Regions from separate parts of the Mesorhizobium sp. L103C105A0 genome, predicted to be linked through region 1. Evidence: predicted binding sites of a transcription regulator. Region 1 holds the regulator's gene; each other region holds the start of a gene.

The links. Region 1 encodes LexA, which represses DNA repair genes until DNA is damaged. Its sites were predicted from a motif close to TGTTCNNNNTGTGTTCNG; they were not measured.
Region 2: a site for LexA is predicted at 4,197-4,214, ahead of recA (recombinase RecA). Genes of this name have one in related genera too.
Region 3: a site for LexA is predicted at 3,991-4,008, ahead of X727_RS147885 (PA0069 family radical SAM protein). Genes of this name have one in related genera too.

What each region holds. Positions count from the first base shown of each region.
Region 1 covers NZ_AYXF01000003.1:108,411-114,616, forward strand. The annotation lists gene X727_RS153605 (AMP-binding protein) at 1-599, shown strand, start outside; gene kynA (tryptophan 2,3-dioxygenase) at 596-1,432, shown strand; gene kynU (kynureninase) at 1,538-2,785, opposite strand; gene X727_RS153590 (GntR family transcriptional regulator) at 2,953-3,717, shown strand; gene lexA (transcriptional repressor LexA) at 3,923-4,705, shown strand; gene X727_RS153580 (ComEC/Rec2 family competence protein) at 4,699-6,206, opposite strand, start outside.
Region 2 covers NZ_AYXF01000003.1:335,611-341,816, reverse strand. The annotation lists gene X727_RS152475 (SUF system Fe-S cluster assembly protein) at 1-313, shown strand, start outside; gene sufA (Fe-S cluster assembly scaffold SufA) at 419-799, shown strand; gene X727_RS152485 (GFA family protein) at 950-1,447, opposite strand; gene X727_RS152490 (TfoX/Sxy family protein) at 1,531-1,854, shown strand; gene X727_RS152495 (pseudouridine-5'-phosphate glycosidase) at 2,057-2,974, opposite strand; gene X727_RS152500 (carbohydrate kinase family protein) at 3,045-3,989, opposite strand; gene recA (recombinase RecA) at 4,273-5,376, shown strand; partial or broken gene alaS (alanine--tRNA ligase) at 5,648-6,206, shown strand, end outside.
Region 3 covers NZ_AYXF01000005.1:248,216-254,421, reverse strand. The annotation lists gene X727_RS147860 (F0F1 ATP synthase subunit A) at 1-200, shown strand, start outside; gene X727_RS147865 (F0F1 ATP synthase subunit C) at 269-493, shown strand; gene X727_RS147870 (F0F1 ATP synthase subunit B) at 586-1,185, shown strand; gene X727_RS147875 (F0F1 ATP synthase subunit B) at 1,196-1,687, shown strand; gene X727_RS147880 (ribonuclease HII) at 1,912-2,607, opposite strand; gene X727_RS147885 (PA0069 family radical SAM protein) at 2,762-3,916, opposite strand; gene X727_RS147890 (glycosyltransferase) at 4,067-4,570, shown strand; gene X727_RS147895 (hypothetical protein) at 4,823-5,797, shown strand; gene X727_RS147900 (aldehyde-activating protein) at 5,787-6,206, opposite strand, start outside.

The sequences.
Region 1 (6,206 bases):
GCGCCACCGAGATGCTGCATATCTTCATCTCCAACCGCTTCGACGACATGAAGCCGGCCTCCACAGGCAAACCCGTCGGCGGCTATCAGGCACGCATCGTCGATGACGAGATGCGGGAGTTGCCGCGCGGCTCTACTGGCCGGCTGGCGGTGCGCGGCCCGACCGGCTGCCGCTACATGGCCGATGCCAGGCAAAAGGACTATGTCCGCGACGGCTGGAATCTCACCGGCGATACGTTCACGCAGGACGAGGATGGCTTCTTCCACTTCGCCGCGCGTTCCGACGACATGATCGTCAGCGCCGGCTACAACATCGCCGGCCCCGAGGTCGAAGCGGCGCTGCTCTCGCATCCCGACGTCGCCGAATGCGCGGTGACCGGCGCCGAGGACGGTGAACGCGGCCAGATCGTCGAGGCGCATATCGTGCTTGTGCAAGGTGTTTCGCCGGACGCATTGACCGTCAAACGCCTGCAGGACCACGTCAAGGCAACGATCGCGCCCTACAAATATCCGCGTTCGGTGAAGTTCATCGACGCCTTGCCCAAAACCCAGACCGGCAAGATCCAGCGCTTCCGGTTGCGCGCGGAGAAGAGCAATTGATTAAGCCGCACGATCCGGCGTCCGATGGCGCGCAGATGTCGTTCAAGGAGCGGATGTCCTACAGCGACTATCTGCAGCTGGACAAGGTGCTCGATGCGCAGGCGCCGCTGTCTTCGGCCCATGACGAGATGCTGTTCATCATCCAGCATCAGACATCGGAATTGTGGATGAAGCTCGCTTTACACGAGATCGGCGCCGCGATCCGCTCTATCCGCGCCGACCGCCTCGAACCGAGCTTCAAGATGCTGTCTCGCGTCGCGCGCATCTTCGAGCAGCTCAACAATGCCTGGGACGTGCTGCGCACGATGACGCCAAGCGAATACACCGAGTTTCGCGACGCGCTCGGCCAATCCTCGGGCTTCCAGTCGTGGCAGTACCGCGCTATCGAGTTCATGGCCGGCAACCGCAACCTTGCCATGCTCGGGCCGCACAAGCACCGGCCCGACCTTACGGACAGGCTGGAAGCCATCCTGGCCACGCCGTCGCTCTATGATGAGGCGCTTCTGCTTTTGGCGCGCAATGGCTTCGACATCGGCGCCGACGCCAGTCGCACGGACTGGCGCGAGACGCGCGTCGAGAACGAAGAAGTGCTGGCTGCCTGGCAAACCGTCTACCGCGACCCGCAGCGCTACTGGATGCTCTACGAACTGGCCGAGAAGCTGGTCGACTTCGAGGATTATTTCCGCCGCTGGCGCTTCAACCACGTCACCACGGTCGAGCGCATCATCGGCTTGAAGCGCGGCACGGGCGGCACCTCAGGCGCCTCCTATCTGAAGAAGATGCTGGAGGTCGTGCTGTTTCCGGAGCTCTGGACGGTCCGCACCCGGCTCTAGAGCATTTCACCGTTTAACGGAAACGGCGAAATGCTCTAGCTCTTTGGTTGACGCAATTTCGGACGGAAAACCGCTTCACACTTTTCCTGAAATTGCTCTATTTTCTCACGTAACCGCGGTCTTCACCGCGAAGCGGGCGTCCTGCCAGGCGCCGGTGCGCAGAATATCCTCCAGGACTTCGACCGCCTGCCAGACATCGCCATATCCGACATAGAGCGGCGTGAAGCCGAAACGGATGGTCGACGGCGCCCGGAAATCGCCGATCACGCCGCGCTCGATCAGCGCGCGCATCACCTGATAGCCATGCGGATGGAGGAACGACACCTGGCTGCCGCGCTGGCTGCCGTCGCGAGGACTTTCCAGTTCAAGCCCGTAGGCGCCGCATCTGGCTTCGACGAGCTGGATAAACAGGTCGGTCAGCGCGATGCTTTTTCTGCGCACCGCCGCCATATCGATGTCGTTCCAGATATCGAGCGCGCCCTTGAGCGCCCGCATCGACAGCACCGGCTGCGTTCCGCACAGGAAGCGGCGAATGCCGCTGCCGACGGCAAAGCCCTGCTCGAAGGCAAAGGGCCGCGCATGGCCCCACCAGCCGCTGAGCGGCTGGTGGGCATCGTCATGGTGGCGCTCGGCCGCGTAGATGAAGGCTGGCGAGCCCGGGCCGCCATTGAGGTATTTGTAGGTGCAGCCGACGGCGAAATCGGCATTGGCACGGTCGAGTTCGACCGGCAAGGCGCCGGCGGTGTGGCAGAGATCCCAGATGATCAGCGCGCCGGCGTCATGTGCCTTGCGCGTCAGCGCCGCCATGTCGCGCAACTGGCCGGATTTGTAGTTGACGTGGTTGACCAGGATGACGGCAACGCTGTCGTCGATCAGGTCCTCGATTGCGGCCGCGTCGACGCCCTCCAGCCGCAGCCGCGTTCCCGGCCGGGTCGAGGCGACGCCTTCGGCCATGTAGAGGTCGGTCGGGAAACTGTCGCCCTCGGCAACGATGACCGACCGATTCGGCCGCATGCCGAGCGCGGCGTGCAGCAACTTGTAGATGTTGATCGAGGTTGTGTCGCAGACCACCGTCTGCCCGTCAGCCGCGCCGATCAGTCGTCCGAGCTGATCTCCCAGTTCCACCGGCATGTTGAACCAGCCAGCGGTGTTCCAGGCGCGAATGAGGTCGTGCGCCCATTCCTGCGTGGCGGCCTGCTGCAATTCGCTGAAGACGGCTGGTGACGCGGCACCCAGCGAATTGCCGTCGAGATAAATTACGCCTTGCGGCAAGACAAAGCGTTCGCGCATGGAGCGCAGCGGATCGGCGGCATCCATTGCTTCGATTGTAGCGAGATCGGGTGTCGTGCTCATGATCCGGCGCCCCTCCATGGACAAACGCGCGCGGCGGAGCCTGCCGCCCAAACATGCCGGCGATCTTGAGTGGTCGCCCTTGAACTGTCAAACATTATATATAATTCACCCATTGAAAGGCTTTGATATATAATGATCCGCCGAGCGTTTATGACTGATGGATCACGATGCTGGATGACGAGCAGACCTCGAAGACGGAAGTGGCCTATCGCCTGCTCAGGCGCGATATTCTTGCGACCCGGCTGGCGCCTGCCGCGCCGTTGAAGCTGAGCACGTTGCGCAACACCTACGGCATCGGCTGGACGCCGTTGCGCGAAGCGCTGTCGCGGCTGGAGGCGGAACGGCTTGTGACCGCCATCAGCAACCGCGGGTTTGCGGTCGCTCCCGTCTCTCGGGCGGAGCTCGAGGATCTGGCGCGTGCGCGGCTGGTGGTCGAACTGCCCCTGCTGGTGGAATCGATCGAGAAAGGCGACCGTGAGTGGGAAGACGCGGTCGTTGCCGCCCACTATCGTCTCTCACGGTGCGGGTCTGTTCTCGACGATCCATCGGATGATGCGGTCGACGCGTGGTACGAAAAACACGATGCCTTCCATGCGGCGCTGCTCAGTGCCGCGACATCCAGCTGGCTGCTGCGCTTCAATGCAACGATTTCCGACCAATTGCATCGCCATCACCGCTTTCTGGGTCTGGCCCCCACGCTGCGCGCCGCCGCCGGCCGCACGGATGGGCACCGGAAGGCCGTGGCGGCCCTGCGCGACGCCGTGGCGATCGAACACCATACCGCCCTGATGGAAGCGGCCCTCGATCGCGACGTCGAACGTGCGAAAACTCTGATGACCGCTCACATCGGCTCCACGCTGCAGGTCTATGCCCAGAGCGAACCCGGCGCGGATGCTGCGCAGCCCCGTCCGAAAGGGAAGCGGCGATCGTAACCGACGACGCAGGGCACTTTGTCTTCGTTTCACCCCGTTGCTGGCAACTGGGCGCAGGCGGCGCTCGCAGCGCCGAACGTTACGCTGAACAAAACGTCAACACATTCATTAAACTTTAAAAGGTTGCGGAACACAACTGGAACAGATAGTGTTTGTTCTGGGTTTGTTTTTTCCGATTCTGGTTTCAGAACCCTTGGGGGCCGCGATGCTGACGCGCAAACAACATGAGCTTCTGATGTTCATCCATGAACGCCTGAAGGAGAGCGGAATCCCGCCGTCCTTCGACGAGATGAAGGAAGCGCTCGACCTCGCCTCCAAGTCCGGCATCCACCGACTGATCACAGCGCTTGAGGAGCGCGGTTTCATTCGCCGGCTGCCGAACCGGGCGCGCGCGCTGGAAGTGCTGCGGCTACCCGACTCGATCGCACCAGGCCTCAATGCGGCGAGGAAGTTTTCGCCGAGCGTCATTCAGGGCAGTCTTGGTCAAACCGGCCAAGGGCAAGGCGGCCAGGGACAAGGCGCGATGGGCCAAGGCGGTCTCGGCCGCCAGATCAAGCCGGGCTCGCCGTCGCGTTCGATGTCGGCCGGCAATGACGATGCCGTTTCCGCGATTTCAATCCCGGTTATGGGACGCATCGCCGCCGGCGTGCCGATCGACGCCATCCAGCATCAGACCCATTCGATCTCGGTGCCGCCCGACATGATCATGGGCGGCGAACACTACGCGCTCGAGGTTAAGGGCGATTCGATGATCGAGGCCGGCATTTTCGATGGCGACACGGTCATCATCCGCAATGCCGACACAGCCAGCCCCGGCGAGATCGTGGTGGCGTTGGTCGACGATGAGGAAGCGACCCTGAAACGCTTCCGCCGCAAGGGCGCCTCGATCGCCCTGGAAGCCGCCAACCCGGCCTACGAGACCCGCATTTTTGGACCGGACAGGGTGAAGGTGCAGGGCAAGCTTGTCGGATTGATCCGGCGCTACTGAGCCGGCTTGGGTTTGTACTTTTCACGCTGGTTGTAAGGCGGCAGGCCGCGCGCTTCGCGGGAGAAGCGGCGTTGCTCGTGCCAGGGGCGATACGGCTTGTCGACGGCGAAGCGGATGGTTGGCGCTGCCGCTGCCGATTGCGGATCGAAGAAGACGGCGGCGCTGCCGTCGCGGGCCAGCTGTTTCTTAGTCACGACCAGCACCAGCGGGTCGCGGCACGGATTGTAGGCGGTGGCGTCATCGATGACGATCAGGCTCGCGAAGGCACAGGCCGGCCGCGCCGTCTTGCGGTCTTTCGCAAGCGCTACAATGGCTCCGGAAGGGTGCCGGGCGATACAGAGATCGCCGGTGCAATAGAAGGGCGAGCCGGGCGGCAGATCGAGCGGATCGAGATCGAACCGCGTATCTGTTGCCTCGAAAATCTCAGGTGGGATAATGGTTTCGGCCCGCAGCGCCCGTTTCCAATTGTCCGTGGTGAATTCGTTGGAGCGTTCGCGGTTGAGGGCGAGTTCGCCGCCACCGATCGGCATGGCCACCAGATGCGCATCCTCGGATATGAGCACGTCGGGCGTAAGCACCTGCGGCACCGTCAACAGGCCGGCCAGCGCGAAAGGCACGGCCGCCAACCTGAGCCAGGTGGTGGCCATGGTGGCGATGACGAGGGCGACCGCCACCAACAGCACCGAGCGGATGGAGATCAGCCCGACGGCGTCGACCGGCGAGCGCTCGGAAATCCAGGCCGATATAGCGATCATCGCCATCAGACCCTTGCCCATCACATAGAGGAACGGCCCGTCGGCGCCGAACGGCATCGCCAGTGCGCTGAGCACGGCAAAGGGCATGACGATCAACGAAACAATCGGCATCACGGCCAGATTGGCGATCAGGCTGAGCGGCGACACACGCTGAAAATGCCAGATGGCGAACAGCAAGGTTGCACTGCCGGCGATGATCGAGGTCATGGCGAGGCCGCCCATGGCCAGCGCGAACTTTCGCGACAGGAAGCCGACGAAGGAGCGCTTTGCCGGCGGCGTTCTCACCTTGTCGGCGCGGTAATCGGCCCAGCCGGCATAGGCGCCGACAAGGGCGGCGGTGGCGGCAAACGACATCTGGAAGCTGGGACCGACCACCTCGTGCGGCGACACCAGGATGACGGCGATGGCGGAGATCGCCAGATTGCGCATGGTGAGTGCGGCGCGATCAAACAGCACGGCGACAAGCATGACCGCCAGCATGATGAAGCTGCGCTCGGCGGCAACCACGACGCCTGAAATAACGAGATAGGCGGCGATCGAGACAAGCGCTGCCGCGGCCGCATATTTCTTCACCGGCCGGCGCGAAGAGAAATCGGGAAACAGCGCAAAGGCGCCACGCAGCAACGCCATGATGGTGCCGGCAACCAGCGCCATGTGCAGGCCGGAGATGGAGATGATGTGGTAGATGCCGGTGCGCCGCATCGCTTCGTTGACCTCGTTCGGGATGCCAGCGCGCACCCCGACAA
Region 2 (6,206 bases), 230 kb from region 1:
CGACGAGCTGGCGCGGCTGACCGACGACATCGTCTCGGCGCTGAAGACCGTCTATGACCCGGAAATCCCGGCCGACATCTATGAGCTCGGCCTCATCTACAAGATCGACATCGAGGACAACCGCGCGGTCAAGATCGACATGACGCTGACCGCGCCCGGCTGTCCGGTGGCCGGCGAAATGCCCGGCTGGGTGGAAAACGCCGTCGGCGCCGTCGAAGGCGTCTCCGGCGTCGAGGTCAACATGACCTTCGACCCGCCCTGGTCGCCCGACCGCATGTCGGAAGAGGCGCAGGTGGCGGTGGGCTGGTACTAGGTTGACTGAGGTTGGTGCACTTGCACCAGTGGTAAAACTTCACCATTTTAGGTGAGGAATCATTCGGCAGGCCTTGAACCTGCATGGAATGGAAGAGGAAAAAGAATGGGACGCTTCGCCGTCATCACGATGACCGAAAAGGCCGCCGACCGGGTGCGCGAGATCGTCGCCACGCGCGACAATGCGCATGGCATTCGCCTCGGCATCAAGAAGGGCGGCTGCGCCGGCATGGAATACACGGTCGACCTGGTGACCGAGCCCAATACCAAGGACGACCATATCGAACGCGACGGCGCGCATGTCTATGTCGCGCCCGAGGCTGCCCTTTTCCTGTTCGGCACCGAGATGGATTTCGAGCAGACCACGCTGCGCACCGGCTTCACCTTCCACAACCCGAACCAGAGTTCGGCCTGCGGCTGCGGCGAATCCGTCGAACTGAAGCCCGCCGACCTGAAGGCGCTGGCTGAGGCGCGCGCTTCGGCCTGATCTTCCTTCTCCCCGTTCACGGGGAGGTGAGGAAATGGTCCGCGCAGCGGGCGAAAAGCCAATTGCTTGGCTTTTCGAATGACGAACGGCCCGAAGGGCCGGATGAGGGGCAGCGCTGACCATCGGAAGTCGCGCTCCGCGCCTCCCTGCTTACTTCACCCACATCTTCGTCCGCTTGTGCCAGTCGGCGATCGATTCCTCGGGATAGACGTCGAAGACCTTGTCCTTTTTGCCGATCACCGGCTCGACCCAACTCGCCTTGTATTTCAACATCAGATGCACCTTCTCCGGCGGCTTCGGCAACTCGCTGTCGATTGCCGAGGCGAAGGGGTGCACCAGTTCCGGCCAGGTCGGATCGTAGAGCCAGAGCGCCGAACCGCACTTCTTGCAGAAATTGCGCTCGCCGGTCGAAATCTCGCAGTTTGGATGCTCGTCGTCCGCGATCTCGGCCTGGTAGACGCCGAGATTGCGCTTGCCCTTGATTTTCAGCGTCTTGTAATCGGCGCCGAGATTGATGGCGAAGCCCCCGCCGCCCTGCTGCTTGCGGCAGATCGAGCAGTAGCACAGCATGAACGGCACCGGCGTGTTGCTCTCCACCTCGAAATGGACGGCATCGCAGCGGCAGGATCCCTTGAGCAGCAGCGGCATGACAAAACTCCGACGGATGGCTCTCAACTTGCCAGCATGGTTTTTGGTTGCAGCCGTGGCAAGCCCGGTGACATGATTGCGGCATGGACAATGAACGCATCGAAGAACTGTTCGAAGGCCTCGGCCCGGTCAGTATCCGAAAACTGTTCGGCGGCAAGGGTATCTATTTCGACAGCGTCATCGTCGCTATCGTGCTGCGCGGCGAATTGCTGCTCAAGGCTGACGAGCAAAGCGCGCCCGACTTCGAAGCCGCCGGCTGCAAGCAATGGACCTATACCGGCACCCGCCACGGCAAGCTGGTCGCGATGCCGTACTGGAGCATTCCCGACGACGCGTTTGATGATCCTGACGAGATGAGGGTGTGGGCGCGCCGGGCGTATGAGGCGGGGCGGCGGGCGGGGAAGTGAACCGGGACCGCCGCGTTTCTTCCCACCCCCTCTGTCCTGCCGGACATCTCCCCCGCAAGGGGGGAGATCAGTTGTCACATTGGCCTTCGCCAATCACCAACGTTGAAAATGGGAGCCTGCGGCTAAGCTGTTAATCTCCCTCCTTGCGGGGGAGATGGCCGGCAGGCCAGAGGGGGGTGCTGTCCCGCCGACGTAGGCGATCCTACAGCGCCTTCGCAATCCTCGCCGCCAACCGCGCATTGTTCTCGACCAGCGCGATGTTGGTCTTCAAGCTCCGGCCGCCGGTCAGGTCGAGGATTTTGCCCAGCAGGAACGGCGTCACCGCCTTACCGGTCACATTCTGCGCCTCGGCCGCCTTCTGCGCGGCCTCGATATAGCCGGCCATCTCGTCGGCCGGGATTTCATCGTCCTGCGGCACCGGGTTGGCGATCAGCATGCCGCCGACCAGGCCAAGTGCCGCCCTGGTCTTGTAGAAATGCGCGATCTCTTCCGGTCTGTGCAGGGTCAGCGGCGCGCGGAACGGGGAATGCCGCGACCAGAAGGCCGGCATCGTCTCGCAGCCATGGCCAATCACCGGCACGCCGCGCGTCTCCAGCACTTCCAGCGTCTTTTCGATGTCGAGGATCGCCTTGGCGCCGGCCGAGACGACGATGACCGGCGTGCGCGCCAACTCGTCGAGATCGGCCGAGATGTCGAAGCTCTTTTCCGCGCCCTTGTGGACGCCGCCAATGCCGCCGGTGGCGAACACCTTGATCCCGACCATGTCGGCCGCGATCATGGTGGCGGCGACCGTGGTGCCGCCGGTGCGGCCTTGCGCCACCGCAAAGCCGAGATCGGCGCGCGACAGCTTCATGGCGTCGCCGGTCATCGCCAGCGACTCGCGCTCGCCGTCGGACAGCCCGATCTTGATGCGGCCGGCAACCACGGCGATCGTCGCCGGCACCGCGCCATTGTCCAGGATGATCTTTTCGACATTGGCGGCCATGGCGCCATTGTCGGGGTAAGGCATGCCATGGGTGATGATGGTGCTTTCCAGCGCCACGACGGGGCGGCCAGCGGCGAGCGCCTCGGCCACGGGCGCGTGGATGTCGATGAAGGGGCGGGCGCTTTGCGGTGTCATGATGGTCTCCGATCCGGAGATCCGCGCGTCCGCTTGGACGTCGCGCTCCGGCAATGGCAATTGGCCGCCCTCATGCCATTTCCTGTGCGTCGGGTACAAGAGCCAGTGCCTCGGTGAAGGTCGCGGCGGTGAAGGCCGGCACGGCATCCGAACTTTCGATGGCGAGCGTCGCCGCGGCAACGCCTTCGCGGAGGGCCTGGCGCAATGCCAGGCCGCGCAGCAGGGCAGCGATGGTGGCGCCGGCCAGCGCGTCGCCGGCGCCGGTGACGTCGGCGACTTTTCTCGGCGCCGGCGGCAGGATAGAGAAGGCGCCGGCTTCGTCGAATCCCAGCACCAGGCCGTCGCCCGCCGTCACCACGCCACTGGTGAGGCCGCTGCAGCGCAGTCCGTCGACGGTCTCGCGCTCGGTGGCATTGGCATCGACGCCGGCCAGCACCATGGCCTCGCGCCGGTTCATGAAGACCTGCGCGAGTTCCTTCAGCACCGGTATCAGCCGCACCACCTTGGCCGGCGAAATGGCGATGGCGAACACCGGCTTGCCGGCGGCGACCCCCACCAGCCGCTCCAGCGCCGTTGATGGCAGATTGGCGTCGCAGAGCACCGCATCGACCTCGGCGACCACCTCGCGCACCTTGGAGCGGCGGATCTGCTTGGGGAACGCCAAATCGTAGAGCGCCATATCGGCAAAGCCGGTGATCAGCTCGCCGTCGCGATCGATCAGCGCCGTGTAGCTCGGCGTGGTGCGGTCGAGGAACACCGCCGACAGATCGGCAATGCCGGCCTCAGTGATGGCGCGCGCAACCGTCTCGGCCGAGGCATCGCCGCCGCGCACCGACAAAAGCGAGGCCGAGACGCCGCGCCGCACGAGGCTGCGCAGCGCGTTGAAGACGCCGCCGCCGACATCCTCGCGCATCGTGCCGGGGTTGGACGCCGCCGGCACGTAAGCACCGGACACCTGACCGCGCCGGTCGATATGGGCGCCGCCCACCGCCAGTATTTTTGCTGATTTCACCATGTAGGCGATATGACCTTTGTTATTCGAACCAGACAAGCGCTAGGCTGTGCGACGGAGCTTCGCAAGCAAGCCAGCGATTCGGGCGGAGCCAAACCGCCGGAGCGCCTGGCCCAATGGTGGATACATCCGGAAACGAAACCATGAGACAAAAAAAGAACAAATCCGGATAAAGATTGCTTTTCAGATATTTGACCCCTCTTGCCAAACGAGAACAAAAAAGGTACAAATAGGGCAGGGATTACGGATTGTCCGGCCTTCATTGACGACCAAGGGGTGATGTATCATGGCTCAGAATACTTTGCGGCTTGTAGAGGACAAAGCGGTGGACAAATCAAAGGCTCTGGACGCGGCGCTGTCGCAAATCGAGCGCGCCTTCGGCAAGGGCTCGATCATGCGGCTGGGCGCCAACGAGCAGGTCGTCGAGATTGAAACCGTGCCGACCGGATCGCTTGGCCTCGACATCGCGCTTGGCGTCGGTGGCCTGCCGCGCGGCCGCATTGTCGAGATCTACGGGCCGGAAAGCTCGGGCAAGACGACACTGGCGCTGCACACAGTTGCCGAAGCCCAGAAGAAGGGCGGTATCTGCGCCTTCGTCGATGCCGAGCATGCGCTCGACCCGGTCTATGCCCGCAAGCTCGGCGTGGACCTCGAAAACCTGCTGATCTCGCAGCCCGACACCGGCGAGCAGGCGCTGGAAATTTGCGACACGCTGGTGCGTTCCGGCGCCATCGACGTTCTGGTGGTCGATTCGGTGGCCGCCCTGACGCCGCGCGCTGAAATCGAGGGCGAGATGGGCGATTCGCTGCCCGGTCTCCAGGCTCGTCTGATGAGCCAGGCGCTGCGCAAGCTGACCGCCTCGATCTCGCGCTCCAACACCATGGTCATCTTCATCAACCAGATCCGCATGAAGATCGGCGTCATGTTCGGTTCGCCGGAAACCACGACCGGCGGCAACGCGCTGAAATTCTACGCTTCGGTGCGCCTCGACATCCGCCGCATCGGCTCGGTCAAGGACCGCGACGAGGTCGTCGGCAACCAGACCCGCGTCAAGGTCGTCAAGAACAAGCTGGCGCCGCCCTTCAAGGTGGTCGAGTTCGACATCATGTATGGCGAGGGCGTGTCCAAGACCGGCGAGCTGGTCGACCTCGGCGTCAAGGCCGGCGTGGTCGAGAAGTCGGGCGCGTGGTTCTCCTACAATTCGCAGCGTCTCGGCCAAGGTCGTGAAAACGCCAAACTGTTCCTGCGCGACAATCCCGACACGGCGCGCGAGATCGAACTGGCACTGCGGCAGAATGCCGGGCTGATTGCCGAGAAGTTTCTCGAGAATGGCGGCCCCGAGCGCGGCGAAAGCGACGACGGCTTCGAGGAAGAATCCGGTGCCATGTAGGGTACGGCCAGAGTTCGGCCATAAATCCGGTCTATTACCCGATGCTTAAGTAACCGAGTTCTTTAGTATTGCGTTTCAAACCGCCGGCCTTCGCGCCGGCGGTTTTCGTTTTTGGGCAGCGTGAAGCCGGCTTGGCAGTTGCCGGATTGGCCCAATTCCGTGTTTCTGGACAGGGTGGGGCGTGCCCGCTAAAAGGCCAAGTCAATCTTCTAAAAAGCAGAGACCAGTGTCCGCCGGCCGTGCCGGCGGTTTTCGCGAAAAGGCAGCAGTCATGAGTGGCGTGAACGAGATCCGGTCGACATTCCTCGACTATTTCCGCAAGGAGGGCCACGAGGTCGTGGCCTCGAGCCCGCTGGTGCCGCGCAACGACCCGACGCTGATGTTCACCAATGCCGGCATGGTGCAGTTCAAGAACGTCTTCACCGGCCTGGAGAAGCGGTCCTATTCGCGCGCCACCACCGCGCAGAAAAGCGTGCGCGCCGGCGGCAAGCACAACGACCTCGACAATGTCGGCTACACCGCGCGCCATCTGACCTTCTTCGAAATGCTCGGCAATTTCTCCTTCGGCGACTATTTCAAGGAGCGCGCCATCGAACTGGCCTGGAACCTGATCACCAAGGAGTTCGGGCTGAACAAGGACAAGCTGCTGGTCACCGTCTATCACACCGATGACGAGGCGGCCGGCTTCTGGAAGAAGATCGCCGGTTTCTCCGATGACCGCATCATCCGCATCCCGACCTCCGACAATTTCTGGGCTATGGGCGACACCGGACCGTGCGGGCCGTGCTCGGAAATCTTCATCGACCGTGGCGAGCACATCTGGGGCGGCC
Region 3 (6,206 bases), on a different contig from region 1:
ACATCACCCTGAAGGTGTTTTCGGGCTTCGTCGTCAGCCTGAGCGCGCTCGGCGCCGTCGGCGTTGCCGGTTCGGTGTTGCCGCTGGCCATGGCAGTCGCGCTGACCGCGCTGGAATTGCTGGTCGCTTTCCTGCAGGCCTACGTCTTTGCGGTGCTGACCTGCATGTATCTGAACGACGCCCTGCATCCCGGGCACTGACCTTAGAATTTCCGGCATCTTTCGCCGGATGGAATTGCAACGGAATTACAGATCCAAAGGAGTTCAAAATGGACGCAGAAGCAGCAAAGTACATCGGCGCCGGTATCGCTTGCCTGGGCATGGGCGGCGCGGGCATTGGCCTCGGCAACATCTTCGGCAGCTACCTGGCGGGCGCCCTGCGCAATCCGTCGGCCGCCGATGGCCAGTTCGGCCGCCTGATTTTCGGCTTCGCCGTGACCGAAGCTCTGGGCATTTTCTCGCTTCTCATCGCGCTTCTCGCCCTGTTCGGCTGAGCCCCTGTTCGGCCAATTATCGGTCGGACGAGCATTGGGAAGAATTGGCTGGCCGCATTCCTGCGGCCATGCCTGATATGAGGGGATAGTCCATGTTCGTGACATCTGCGTTTGCGCAAGAGTCCGCACCCGCCGCTGAAGGCGCCCACACCGGTACGGAAGGCGACACGCATTCCGGCACCGGCGTGCCTGCCGAGGCGCACGGCACGTTCCCGCCATTCGATCCGGCGACGTTTCCGTCCCAGCTTCTGTGGCTGGCGATCACGTTCGGGCTGTTCTATTTGTTCCTGAAGAAGGTGGTGATGCCGCGCCTTGGCGGCATCATCGACGTCCGCAGCGATCGCATCACGCAGGACCTCGACCAGGCCGCCAGGCTGAAGGGCGAGGCCGACGCCGCCGTTGCCGCTTACGAGCAGGAACTGGCGGAAGCCAAGGCCAAGGCCAACGCGATCGGCCAGCAGGCCAACGACGCTGCCAAGGCTGAAGCCGAGGCTGCCCGCAAGAAGGTCGAGGCCGCCCTCGACAAGAAGCTCGGCGAGGCCGAGGCCAGCATTGCTTCCATCAAGGCCAACGCCATGAAGGAAGTCGGCATGATTGCCGAGGACACCGCTTCAGCCATCGTCGATGCGCTTGTCGGCGGCAAGACGAGCAAGGCCGAGATCTCGGCTGCGGTCAAATCCGTGGCCCGGTGAGGAGCACATCATGGACGCCACATCTCTCGCAACGCTTTGGGCAACGGTTGCCCTCGTCATTTTCCTCGGCGTTGCCGTTTACATCAAGGTGCCAGGCCTGATCGCCAAGTCGCTCGACGCCCGTGCGACCAAGATCAGCGACGAGCTTGCGGAAGCCCGCCGGTTGCGCGAAGAGGCCCAGCAACTGCTCGGCCAATACCAGAAGAAGCGCAAGGAAGCCGAGCAGGAGGCCGCAGCCATCGTCGCTGCCGCCAAGCGCGAGGCCGACATGCTTGCCGCCGAGGCGCACAAGAAGACCGAAGACTATGTCACCCGTCGCACTGCGCTTGCCGAGCAGAAGATCGGCCAGGCCGAGCGCGAAGCCGTCGCCGAAGTGCGCGCCAGCGCCGTCGACATCGCCGTCGAGGCGGCCCGCACGCTGCTTGCCGGCAAGATCGACGCCAAGGCCGGCGCCGACCTGTTCAAGTCCGCGCTGCAGGACGTGAAGGCCAGGCTGAACTGAGCGGGGTTAACTCGCTGACATCAAGCCGCCCGGGCAACCTGGCGGCTTTTTTGTTGAGCGCGGACAATCTGCCCCCTTGAGGGGGAGATGTCGCCAAAAGCGACAGAGGGGTTCGGTGCGACCGGCCGCGACGCTCTTTCTGCGGCCAGTAAGGGCTAGCGCTTCACGCGCGGCGACCCCCTCTGGCCTGCCGGCCATCTCCCCCTCAAGGGGGGAGATTATCATTACTCCAACCCGGCGAAGCTCTCTTGCTCAACCACCTCAACTCCACCCAGCCTGAACGGCGCGAATGACGCCCGGTGCAGCCTTGCCACCGGACCATGCGCTTCGATCGCGGTGCGGTGCCGCACGGTGGCGTAGCCCATATGGACTTCGAACCCGTAGCGTTCGTGGTGGCTGCCGCAGCCGCACATCATGCGGTCGCGCATCACCTTGGCGACGATCGAGGCGGCGGCGATCGATTGCGAGCGCTGGTCGCCCTTGATCAGCGCGCGGCCTTCGCAGAGGAGGCCCGGCGGCACATCGCGGCCATCGGCCAGCGCCAGCTTCGCCTGGATCGGCAGGCCGGCAAGGGCGCGGCGCATGGCTTCCAGGCTGGCCTTGAGGATATTGCTGCCGTCAATGCCTTCGGCGCTGACCGAGGCCATCGACACGCCGAGCGCTGACCCCAGGATTTTCAGGAACAGCGCCTCGCGCTGCAAATGGTTGAGCCGTTTGGAATCGTCTAGCCCGTCGGGAATGTTGGCGGGATCGAGGATCACCGCCGCCGCCACCACCGGCCCGGCCAGCGGACCGCGGCCGGCCTCGTCCATGCCTGCCACCGGCCACAGGCCTTCAGCCATCGCCTTCGTCTCGAAGGAGAAGTCGGGCTTTTCGACGATTTCTAAAAGAAGCGGAGAATCGGAACGCGCGCGAGCCATGTTGCGGCGAGGTTCGCATCGGCTCCGATTCTCCGCAAGTCCCTCCAGGGTCGAGTGGGGCAAGACCGGGAGGGCACCGTCTGCAGGCCGGGGGACAGGCCGGACGGGATTCTTGGGTCGCCTGCCAACCACGAGGGCAGGGCAGGCGCTACTCTCAGAGCAGCATCAGCTGCTCGGTCGCCTTGGCGGCGGCGACAAACTGGTCGGTTCGGAGCGTGCGCCGCTCGGCGTTGAGGCCGAGCCGCTTGGCCGTGATCTCGAAGCGCCGGCCGATCTGCCAGGCATAGGGGCCGGCGCCTTTCATCCGCTTGCCCCATTCCGAATCATAGTCCTTGCCGTCGCGCATCGAACGGATCAGCGACATCACGTGCCGGTAGCGGTCGGGATAGTGGCGCAGCAGCCAGTCCTTGAAGATCGGCGCCACCTCGAGCGGCAGGCGCAGGATGACATAGCCGGCCTCGCGGGCGCCTGCGGCGCGTGCCGAATCGAGGATACGCTCCATCTCCTGGTCGGTCAGGCCGGGAATGATCGGCGCCACCATGACAGAGGCCGGGATGCCGGCATCGGAAAGCTGCCGGATTGCCTCAAGCCGCTTGGTCGGCGTCGACGCGCGTGGCTCCATGGTGCGCGCCAGCATGCGGTCCATCGTCGTCACCGACAGCGCCACCTTGGCCAAGCCCCGTTCGGCCATGCGCGACAAGATGTCGATGTCGCGCGTCACCAGATGGGATTTGGTGACGATGCCGACCGGATGGCCGCGCGCCTCCAGCACTTCGAGGATCTCGCGCATAATCCGGTATTGTTTCTCGATCTGCTGGTAGGGATCGGTGTTGGTGCCGATCGCGATGGTGCGCGGCTGATAGCCATCCTTCGACAGTTCCTTGTCGAGCAGCCGCGCCGCATCCGGCTTGGCAAACAGCTTCGCTTCGAAATCCAGCCCCGGCGACAGGCCCATGAAGGAATGCGTCGGCCGGGCGAAACAATAGACGCAGCCATGCTCGCAGCCGCGATAGGGGTTGATCGAGCGGTCGAAGGAAATGTCGGGCGATTCGTTGCGGGTGATGATGGTGCGCGGCTTCTCGACCTGCACTTCGGTCTTGAACGGCGGCAATTCCTCCAGCGAATTCCAGCCGTCGTCGAACACATGCCGGCTGACCGGCTCGAACCGGCCGGACGGGTTGATGCCCGCGGAACGGCCGCGGTTGCGATCCGGACGGACGCGCATGCCGCTCTGTTCGATCATCGCATTGGCCATCTCGGCTCGCCCTGCTCCGAAAGCAGCAATGTCCGCACGCACGATATGTTCCATTTTGGCCCTTTCCCAAGGACTGTCGGCTGGCTGTCGAATCGCTCTGTTCATGAAAATAATCCTATTTCGCTGATGAGAACAAAGCAAGAACTTTTTCGTTGGGCCATGCAAAACTGGCGCTGCGCCGGGCTTTCCGCTATTCGGCTAAAAATGCTCAGCGTTCTCATCGAAACCCGGGATGACGAAGAAGGCCTTGCCCGCACGCTCGCCTCGTTGATCGGCGGCGCGGTCGAGGGCGTGGTGCGCGATGTCATCGTCTGCGACACCGGCTCGACCGACCAGACGCATCGGGTTGCCGATCATGCCGGCTGCCACTTCGTGGCCGGCGGCATTGCCGCGGGAATCAGGCAGGCGAAGGGTGACTGGCTGCTGTTTCTGGAACCCGGCGCAAGGCTGGCGGAGGGCTGGATCGACGACGTTGTCGCTCACACGGCGCGGCAAACCATGCCGGCGCGCTTTTCCCGTGCGCGCGGCAGCCGCACGCCGTTCCTGTCACGGGTGTTTTCGGGCAACCGGGCGCTGGCCGAAGGGCTGGTCATCAGCAAGCGCCAGGCCGCTGCCCTGTCGAAGAACGCGCACAGCGCCGAAGCCCTTGCGCGCGGTCTCGCCACCAGGCGGCTCGACGCCGAAATCTGGCTGGCGCCGAAGAAGTGATCTTTCTCCCTTTTCCCGTTCCCAGGGAGAAGGGTGCCCGAAGGGCGGATGAGGGGCAGCGTCGGCGCCTCATCCGCATTGGCACGGTCGCAGCACCATCCCTCTTTTTCGCCGCAAAAAGCTATTGTGCATTGCACAAAAGCTGACGCGGGATTAGCATTCCGTTGATGCGGGATATCGGGGCTTGGGTAGTGCCGGAGCGGTAAGCAAGCGCCGCGTCGTCGTTGCTGCCGTTCATATCTGAGGACCCCGATGAACCTTTCGTCCCCTGACAAATCCGGCGCCCCCAGTCTGGAAGCCATTGCCCGCAACGGCAGCCAGCTCCGCCGCATTGCGGTGCGTATCCCGACCTATCTGTCCGACCTGCGCGAAAATCCCGCATGGCTGCCGATGTTCGTGCTTGCCCGCACCATGCCGGCGCGCAAACTGCACTGGCTTGGCGCCAAAGCCGCGCGCCCCGCGCAGAGTGCCGGAGCGACGATGTTCAGGGGCGTCGACCTCAAGTCGATCGTCGCGGCGCTGCGCGCCGATGGCCTGTTCTCCGGACTGGTCCTTCCGCAGGCAATCCACGAAGAGATCGCCAGCTTTGCTCAGAGCACGCCGTGCTTCGGCAATTTCGACCGCCGGCTCGAATTCATGCCCGGAGAACACGCAGAAGCCGAGAAGCGGTTCGGCCGCTCTTTGCTCAGCGGCCACTATTTCGAGCGCATCCTCAGCTGCAAGGCAGCACTCGCCATCCAAAACGATCCGCTGCTGCTCGACATCGCCCAGCACTATCTGGGCGGGCAGGCAAAGCTGATCACCACGCGTGTCTGGTGGAGCTTTCCGACCGGCGAGGCTTCCGACGCCGACAAGAACCTTGCCTCGCTCGGCAAATATCATTTCGATCTCGACGACTGGCGGATGCTGAAATTCTTCTTCTATCTCAAGCCCTGCGATGCCGGCACCGGCCCGCATGTCTATGTCAAAGGCAGCCACAACAGGCGCAGCCTCAAGCACCAGTTGACGCTGCTGGTCGGCCATCCGGCGCAAGACGTGCTCAAGGTCTATGGCGACGACAGCCCGGTCACGCTGACCGGCGAGGCCGGCCTCGGCTTCGTCGAGGACCCGTTCGGCTTCCACATGGGCACCGTGCCGTCCACCACGCCACGGCTGATGATGGAGGTCGGCTTCGGCGTCTCGCCGCCCTCGCGCCGCCGCTTCCACGGCGAACCGGTCATCCGCTGAGGCCGGAGCGGATCTCGACCGGCATCCAGCGCGCTTGCCGCCGGGCAATGCGACCCTCTTTGTTCTCGGCATCATAGTCCATTGGGACCGGCTCGCGGTTGAACCGCGGCCGGTCATCCAGCGCATTGACGATGACGATCGCTCTCGGTTCGCCGTCGGTGGTCACAGCAGCGACATAGACGCCGCAGTCCCGGCAGATGAGATAATCGGCGGTGCGCAATCCGAACCGGTATCGGTGCAGCCGGGCCTCGTCCTCGGCCGCGACGATCAATCGCCCCTGCGGATCGGCGGCGGCGCGTGAGCCATGCCGGACGCAGAAGGCGCATTGGCAGGCGCGGATCTCCATCTCGGACGGCTCAATTCCGGTTTCGAAGGTCAGGTGGATGTTGCCGCAATGGCAGCCGCCGCG